One region of the Sphingobacterium lactis genome, then DNA from elsewhere that is predicted to be linked to it. Evidence: riboswitches for the same ligand, from Rfam matches in the RefSeq annotation. Region 1 holds a riboswitch; each other region holds the start of a gene.
The links. A riboswitch is a leader RNA that binds a small molecule or an ion and turns the genes downstream of it on or off. The one in region 1 is predicted to bind S-adenosylmethionine.

Region 1 (2,204 bases):
AACACTGCGACCTGTTTTTTATGGCTGCTATGATTGGCACTCCTCTGTGCACGGATACTGGTCCATTGTCAAATTGATGCAGAAATATCCAGCAGTGGACAGTGCTGGTCGGATTCGCGACGTACTCAATCGGCACATTACGCCGGAAAACGTGGCACAGGAAATGGCCTTTTTCCAGGATGAGAACAACCTGAGCTTCGAGCGTACCTACGGTTGGGCTTGGCTCTTTAAATTACAGGAGGAGCTGCAGCAATGGCAGGACCCCGATGCGTCCCGTTGGGCATCTGCCTTGCAACCCTTGGTCACGCTGTTGGTGGATCGCTATACCAGCTACTTACCCAAACTGGTCTATCCCATCCGTGCTGGACAGCATGATAACTCGGCTTTCAGCCTGATGCTTTCCCTAGAATATGCGAATGCAGTGGGAGATACCGCCTTTGCATCGACCATCAAGGAAAATGCCATTCGGCTTTTCGAAAAGGACAAGGGCTGTGACCTGGCTTACGAACCGAGTGGATATGATTTTCTATCCCCTTGTTTGGAAGAAGCAAACCTGATGCGGATGGTCTATGATAAAGATGCGTACCAGCAGTGGTTGAAGGCATTTATGCCAGCATTGTATAAAGCGGATTTTGCTTTGGAACCTGCCATTGTAAAGGATCGCACTGATGGTAAATTGGTGCATCTGGATGGATTGAACTATAGCCGTGCCGCTTGTCTTTACGGAATAGCCGGAACAGACCCTGCGCTTGCGCACCTCAAGGATATCGCCAATACGCATTTTCGCTTTTCCATTGGAAACCTCCATGCCAAGGACGATTATATGGGAACGCATTGGCTCGGCACATTTGCGCTATATGCCGTGGAAAAGGGGAGTGGCGGAAATTAAATCTTAGCTTTTAGATCCGCACCACAGTTTAAATGAAAATCCCTGTCGAATCATGTCATCGGCAGGGATTTTTACATTAGCATATGGGGATTAATTTGTTTTCGTGCAGTTTTACGGCCACCTGATGGATCTGCGTAAATCCATCTTCTGTGCTGATAATGGCCGAAAGATCGATGCCGCGACTGGAAAGCGCATTGATCAATGCGGTTCGGAATGCCGTTTTACTGGTGCCCCAGTTGGACTTGACCAGATCATTGTTCAATACCACGAGTTCGTTGGTGGAGTAGTGCGTAAACTGCTCCAAAAGGTGCTGTTGTAGGGGTTTTGTGTTCGACATACAATACATGTTTAAAAAGTTTAACCATCATTGCATTCAGAATAATAATTTGCTTGATTATAGTACGTTGTTTTTGGCTTGTCGCCCGTATTGGTTTACCACCGCGGTGTCTTCACTCGGTTGGTATTGCCTGTGCAATTCTGAATACTCTACAAACTTAGTGGATTATTTTTTAATTCCAAAAATATTTCAAAAAAAATAAAAATTAGCCTGCATATCCAGGTGAAATTTAAACGTTTAAAGATTTGAATAGCAAAAACTTATTGCGTATATTCAGTTCAGCGATGTCCACATTCACCCTTCCTCCATCATTTTGTAAAATCTTCTAGAATCCAGGTGTCTTCTTAGTAAAGTCATATCGACACCACGCTCTCACCTTATGCAGTTCGCACAGTTTGTTCGTTCCCATTTGCCAATTTCCAAATCCTAATGAGCGAATTATTGTCGCTTGGGATAGGTGTGGACCTTGTCTGAGGTGCGTCCGTGGTGCGTCCGTATTGCATACGAGGTGGGACCGTGTCTATAGACACGCTCTCACCTCGTTCTCAGTACGCTCTCACCACGCTCTCACCTCGAACAAGGTCCAAGCAATTTTTTGGGCTATTTGGCTTATAATTTTATGTAAAAAATTGATAATAAGTGTTTTAATAGAATTTTTAGTAGAAATGAAAAAAAAGGTGATAAACATTTATTTGGTACTTTTGGTCAGTGGTTTTGTGAATTCTCAGGGATTTTGAAAGCGAGGGATAAAGAGGGGCAGGGAAGTACCCTGGAAAGATTTATTTCGTTAGGTAGGAAGCCAGCATAGCATTTATTGATATTTGCACTGTGCTGGATACCGAACCACCATGGAAACCTTCAAAACTTCCACAAAAAAACCGGGGTTCGAGGATAAAGCAACATAGCATTGCTTTATCCTCGAACCCCGGAACAATCTTTTTATTAACCTCAAGCTAAATAGCCGCTTCCGGCATCCTA
Region 2 (2,204 bases), 900 kb from region 1:
AAAACGCTCCAGTTGCTGAAGAAACAGCTGCTGAAGAAGCAGAAGAAGCTGCTGATACTGCAGAAAACACTGAAGAAACTGAAGGTTAATTCTTTCATACAGTATTCGAAAAGGCCGATTCAAAAGAATCGGCTTTTTTTGTGCATGAAATCGGGGTATAGCTGTTGCAGTTCGTAAATTTTCCCGCCAACCCGAAAGAAATCCTTATTTTTACAGATCAAATACACAACATGACAATAGATCAGTGCTTTTATATTGGTTATATCAGTAAGACCCGTGGGCTGAAAGGCGAGGTACAGTTATTCTTCGAATTCGAGGATTATATGGACCTGGACCTGGATTTAATTTTTCTGGAGGTGAACAAGAAATTGGTTCCTTATTTTGTGGATGCCATTAAGCTGCAGCAAAATAGTACGGCATACGCAACATTTGAAGATATCGACCACATCGATAAGGCGCAGGCTATTGTCCGCAAGAAAATGTATTTGCCGAACGATAAAATGCCGGAGCGGGATCCCGAGGACTTTACCTACAAAGATTTGGTCGGCTTCCTGGCAATCGAGGAGAGTGAGGGCGAGTTGGGTGAAATTACCCATGTGCAGGAAATGCCCCAACAATTTATCGCTACGGTAGATATTGATGGCAAAGACGCCATGTTCCCCCTGAACGAAGATTTTATAGTAGGAATTGACCCGGAAGAGCAGGTAATCGTGTTACGATTGCCAGAAGGCTTGATCGATATGTACTTAGAAGATTAGGAGGTTTAGACCTCCTTTTTTTATGCCCATGGCGACGGGTGCTTAAAATCGATCTACTTTTTTCGGTTAACATTTTGAGATTACAGGTCTATTAGCGATATTAGCCGTCGCTTATAGAGAAAGGCAGAGGGACTAGACCCGCTGAAGCCTTAGCAACCTGACACCAGTCAAGGTGCTACATTCTACCCTTAACGAGGAAAGATAAGCTGAAGAACCGGTCACCGCTGTGTTTTCTCTAAGCCTTAATATATTCTTATGAAAATTGTAGATCACATCAAGAACGCAAAAGGGAAGACGCTGTATTCTTTTGAATTGTTGCCACCAGCGAAGGGACAAGGTATCCAAAGTATATTCCAGACAATGGATGAACTGATGGAATTCAAGCCCCCATTCATTGATGTTACGTACCATAGAGAGGATTACCTGTATAAGCAGCACTCGAACGGCCTGTTGGAGCGTGTTTCCTATAGAAAGCGCCCAGGAACGGTAGCGATCTGTGCGGCGATTATGAGTAAATACAAGGTGGATGCGGTGCCACACCTGATCTGCGGAGGCTTCACCAAGGAAGAAACGGAAAATGCACTCATTGACCTGAATTTCTTGGGTATCGACAATGTCTTGGTATTGCGTGGCGATGCACGCAAGGGCGACGCCGATTTTATCCCTACCGTCGGCGGGCATGCGTATGCAACGGATTTGCTACAGCAGGTCGTGGATATGAACCGCGGACAATACCTGCATGAGGATATCGTCACCTCCGAGAAAACCAACTTCTGTATCGGTGTGGCCGGTTACCCTGAAAAGCATTTCGAATCCCCGAACTTCAATACCGATTTCAAATGGTTGAAGAAAAAAGTGGAAATGGGAGCCGAATTTATCGTAACCCAGATGTTCTTTAACGTGGAAAAATACAAGGAATTCGTAACGAAATGCCGTGAAAATGATATCCATGTACCTATTATCCCGGGATTAAAACCATTGACGACCAAAAAGCAATTGATTACCCTACCACGGATCTTCCATCTGGATATTCCAGAGGATTTGAGTGATGCCGTGGAATCCTGCAAAACCAATGCAGATGTTCGCCAAGTAGGTGAGGAGTGGTTGGTACAGCAGTGTAAGGAATTGATCGAATTTGGTGCACCGGTATTGCATTTCTATACCATGAGTAACCCTGGACCGACACGGAAAATCGTCGAAAAATTGGTGTAACGGAAATTGAAGAAATACCTGTATAATACCAAAGCCCTGCTGATGTCAGTAGGGATTTTGTATGTTTAGAATTTGTACCGAAAGCCCAATGTCGTATAGCCTACTAGATTTTTATACGACTGGAAGTATTCCATTCCTTGTTGGTTATCTACCAAACCCAAGGGATCGGCAGATTTCAATCCTAAATTTTGCAAAAAGTTGTCTGCCTCCAACAAGAGTTCAAGCTTATCGGAT
Region 3 (2,204 bases), 1.5 Mb from region 1:
CCATTGGTTCCAGTCGGAAAAGCTACGCAGGATGCCATCAATGCCGAAATTCAGCTACTAGGCTAAAAATATCACAGGTTGACCTAACTAAGGGTCAACCTTTTTTTATAATTTTAGGTATTCTTTTTGCAGATAACACATAAATGAAATTATAAAAATGGAAAAATCTAACCAACCGCAGCAACCGAATAAATTCGCCTCAGGTGCGAAGAAGTTTTTTGGATGGTTCTTACTTGTGCTATTCTTGATCCTTGCAGGTGCATTCTACTGGAAATATTATTTTGTTTTCGGTGACGGCGTCAAGTCTGGCGTTTTGAATTACAGCGTAAAAAAGGGGAAACTCTTCAAAACCTACGAAGGTAAGCTAATCCAGGAAGGTATCCGTTCGCAAGCTGCCGGCGGTGGCATTTCCAACAACGAGTTTGAATTCTCCATTGAAAACGACTCCATCTACCAAATTTTGTCCTTAAATAGCGGAAAGGTATTTGATCTGCACTATAAAGAATACAATGGTGTGTTGCCGTGGCGTGGAAATACCCGATATGTGGTCGATCAGATCATTCAGATGCGGGATTCGAAAAACTCCTCATTCTAAAAATAATAATTTACATAACTAGCGCTTCAATGCCTTGTTTCTGAGCTGGAAATGGACATTGAAGCGCTTTTCTTTTGAAAAAAATTGCAAAATTAAATTTGGTATCCTATATTTGCGGGGTACTTCAATAGTAGTACATCTAATCAAACCCTTCCAAAAGAATGGTCTTGATTTATAAAGAAGTGGCGAGAGACTGGCTCAATGACCCACTGGCAACCTTCAATAGGATTGAAAAGGTGCCAAATCCTGTCCGAGGCAATAAGGCTTAGGAGCATATAAATGAAAATAGACTATGATTTCAAAATTGACTACTCTAGAATTTTCGTATACCGTTGGAAAACCGACGGGGACACCCTCTTTTCATACGGCTTGTTGTGGCGGTATGGCGCGAATGCGCTAGTCGTCGAGTAGGCTATGGTATGCAATGTGCATATCTTACACTGCTTTTTCCATGACGACCACCATCCCACAATACCGTTCATCCATCAATTTTTTAACAAGACTAATAATAGCATAACATGGCAGATAATAAAAACCTAAAATTCGAAACTTTACAAGTGCACGCAGGCCAGGAAGTTGATCCAACTACCGGTTCACGCGCATTGCCAATATACCAGACATCATCTTACGTTTTCGAGAATGCGGAACACGGCGCAAACCTGTTTGCACTGAAGCAATTCGGAAATATCTATACCCGGATCATGAATCCCACGACAGACGTTTTTGAGAAACGCATTGCTGCCCTTGAAGGTGGTGTTGCTGCTGTCGCAGTCGCTTCCGGTCAGGCTGCACAATTCATTGCCTTGACCAACATTTTGGAGGCGGGTGACAACTTCGTTTCCGGAGCCAATCTGTACGGTGGTACCTACAATCAATTCAAGGTATCCTTTAAGCGCCTTGGCATTGAAGCGCGATTTGCAGAAGATACGGATGCGGATAAGATCGAAGCGTTGATCGATGACAAGACCAAAGCAATCTATGTAGAAACGATCGGTAATCCGAGCTACAACATTCCAGATTTTGACCGGATTGCTTCCGTTGCAAAGAAACATGACCTGCCTTTGATCGTCGACAATACCTTCGGCGCGGGCGGTTACCTCTTCAAACCATTGGAGCATGGAGCCAATGTTGTCGTGGAGTCGGCAACGAAATGGATCGGTGGTCATGGTACCAGCATCGGTGGTGTGATCATCGACGGTGGAAACTACAACTGGGGCAACGGTAAATTCAAACAGTTCTCAGAACCTTCCGAAGGGTACCATGGCTTGGTATTCTCGGATGTATTCGGCGAGAATGGTCCTTTCGGCAATATCCAATTCGCTATCCGTGCGCGGGTTGAAGGGCTTCGCGATTTTGGCCCTGCCCTATCGCCTTTTAACTCCTTCCTGTTGGTTCAGGGATTGGAAACCCTTTCCCTTCGTGTTCAGCGCCATGTCGACAACACGCTGGAGATTGCCCAATGGTTGGAAGCACATCCACAAGTGGAACAAGTGAGCTATCCTGGATTGAAAAGCCACCCATACCATCAGAATGCACAGAAATACCTGAAGAATGGTTACGGCGCAGTGCTTTCCTTCACCGTGAAAGGCGGTGTTGAAAAAGCCAATGA
Region 4 (2,204 bases), 780 kb from region 1:
TTAAGTTATGTCAACGATATTATTAGACGCCTCAACGGCAAGATTACCGTAAAGAGCGAAAAAGATAAAGGCACACAATTTGAAGTAACTTTACCTTTGAAGAATGCATCAAAGGAAGTTGCATAATCATTATTATAAAGGACACATATGAATCAAAAGATATTATTAGCGGAAGACGACCCGAACCTAGGCGAATTGTTAAAGGATTACCTGGAGCTGAAAGGGAAATTTGACGTCGTACTTTGTGTCGATGGTCAAGAAGCAATGGATGCATTCCGCAAGGATGAATTCGATTTGTGCATCCTGGATATCATGATGCCCAAAAAGGATGGTTTCTCCCTGGGTAAGGACATCCGGAAGATCAATCAGACCATCCCCATCATCTATGCTACCGCAAAGGGCATGATGGAAGATAAAACGCAGGCTTTCGAGCTGGGTGGCGATGATTACATCACCAAGCCTTTCCGCGTGGAAGAACTCCTGCTCCGCATTAACGCACTCCTGAAAAGAGCGGCCAAGGACAAGGAGGAAGAAGTGTCCGACAAATTTGAAATCGGCGACTACTTCTTTGACTACACCAGCCAGATCATTTCCTACAAAGGACAGCAGCAAAAGCTCTCCACGAAGGAAGCCGAGCTGTTGCGCCTGCTATGCCTCAAGAAAAACGATGTCCTGACACGTGAGGAAGCCCTGATCAAAATCTGGCACGACGACAACTACTTCACCGGCCGCAGTATGGACGTATTCCTCAGCAAATTGAGAAAATACCTGAAGGAAGATCCCAACGTGGAAATCGTCAATGTACATGGCAAGGGATATAAGTTGTTGGTCAGCTAGTTTGGCCACCACATGTAATGTGGTGGCCAGATATGAGATTTGAGATGTGAGATATGAGAGTTAGATGTTAGATTTGAGATGTGAGATTTGAGACAGTGAGGGTGATATGTGGTGGCCCGATACGAGAGATAGATGAGAGATTTGAGATATGAGATATGTGACAGTGAGGGTGATATGTGGTGGCCAGATCTGAGATATAAGAGTTGAGATATTTATATGGGTAACGGAAATTTCCGTTACCCATTTATTTTTTTTAAATTTTAATTCGCAAAACTTTAAAAAATCATAAAAAACATATCTACAACCTTCCTATCACATATCTCAAATCTAGCATCTCAAATCTAAAGGACCCTTTCTATCTCACATCTCATATCTCACATCTCAAATCTAATTTGCATATATAAAATCTTCTCCCTAACTTAGCCACCGCTTATAGAGAAAGGCAGAGGGACTAGACCCAATGAAGCCTTAGCAACCTGTCACTTGACAAGGTGCTACATTCTACCTGATAAAGGAACGATAAGCTGGTTACATGAGTCCTTAGTAGCCTTCTCTTAGCAAAAAAGACATATTGAACATTTAATTTAGTAGAACTATATGCTATTAACAAACAATTTAGGTTACCCACGTGTGGGCGCCTTCCGTGAATTGAAAAAAGCTAATGAGGCTTACTGGGCGAAAAAGATCAGCGCGGAAGAATTATTGCAAGCAGGACTTAAAATCCGTGAAAGCAATTGGAACACTCAAAAAGAGAACGGCATCGAATTAATCCCTTCCAACGATTTTTCTTTCTATGACCAAGTTCTTGACTTATCATTAACTGTAGGCGCTATCCCTGCGCGTTACAATTCCCTATTGAACAAAATCGACCGTCAGTACAACTTGGATCTGTACTTTGCGATGGCTCGTGGTTTCCAAGAAGGCGGTGTCGATGTGACAGCGATGGAAATGACCAAGTGGTTTGATACGAACTACCACTATATCGTTCCTGAATTCGTGAAGGATCAGGAATTCAAATTGACTTCCGAGAAATTCTTGAACGAATACAACGAAGCAAAAAAATTGGGTATCGAGACAAAACCTGTTTTGATCGGCCCGATCACTTACCTTTTGTTGGGTAAGGAAAAAGAAGCTGGCTTCAACCGTATCGATCTTATCGACAAACTATTACCGGTTTACGAAGAGATCTTGGGCAAGCTTGCTGATGCTGGCGCAAAATATGTGCAGATCGATGAGCCTTTCTTGGCATTGGATATCGATGATGCTACGAAAGCTTTATACCCTGAAGTATTCGAAAAATTAGCTGCTGCAGCAAAAGGCATCAAATTAATCGTTGCAACTTACTTCGAGGCATTGCGCGACAATGA

Region 2: it holds a riboswitch for S-adenosylmethionine, as region 1 does, so the genes downstream of both, G6N79_RS05280 (methylenetetrahydrofolate reductase) here and G6N79_RS09210 (5-oxoprolinase) in region 1, are expected to answer to the same signal.
Region 3: it holds a riboswitch for S-adenosylmethionine, as region 1 does, so the genes downstream of both, G6N79_RS15580 (O-acetylhomoserine aminocarboxypropyltransferase/cysteine synthase family protein) here and G6N79_RS09210 (5-oxoprolinase) in region 1, are expected to answer to the same signal.
Region 4: it holds a riboswitch for S-adenosylmethionine, as region 1 does, so the genes downstream of both, metE (5-methyltetrahydropteroyltriglutamate--homocysteine S-methyltransferase) here and G6N79_RS09210 (5-oxoprolinase) in region 1, are expected to answer to the same signal.

What each region holds. Positions count from the first base shown of each region.
Region 1 is NZ_CP049246.1:2,105,023-2,107,226, forward strand. It holds gene G6N79_RS09205 (DUF2891 domain-containing protein) at 1-889, shown strand, start outside; gene G6N79_RS09210 (5-oxoprolinase) at 966-1,226, opposite strand; SAM-I-IV-variant riboswitch at 1,286-1,379, opposite strand.
Region 2 is NZ_CP049246.1:1,206,794-1,208,997, forward strand. It holds gene G6N79_RS05270 (30S ribosomal protein S16) at 1-89, shown strand, start outside; gene rimM (ribosome maturation factor RimM) at 231-758, shown strand; SAM riboswitch class I at 867-966, shown strand; gene G6N79_RS05280 (methylenetetrahydrofolate reductase) at 1,014-1,970, shown strand; gene G6N79_RS05285 (peptidase associated/transthyretin-like domain-containing protein) at 2,036-2,204, opposite strand, start outside.
Region 3 is NZ_CP049246.1:3,556,005-3,558,208, forward strand. It holds gene dapA (4-hydroxy-tetrahydrodipicolinate synthase) at 1-66, shown strand, start outside; gene G6N79_RS15575 (hypothetical protein) at 158-595, shown strand; SAM riboswitch class I at 765-877, shown strand; gene G6N79_RS15580 (O-acetylhomoserine aminocarboxypropyltransferase/cysteine synthase family protein) at 1,114-2,204, shown strand, end outside.
Region 4 is NZ_CP049246.1:1,328,498-1,330,701, reverse strand. It holds gene G6N79_RS05770 (sensor histidine kinase) at 1-126, shown strand, start outside; gene G6N79_RS05765 (response regulator transcription factor) at 148-837, shown strand; SAM riboswitch class I at 1,265-1,363, shown strand; gene metE (5-methyltetrahydropteroyltriglutamate--homocysteine S-methyltransferase) at 1,435-2,204, shown strand, end outside.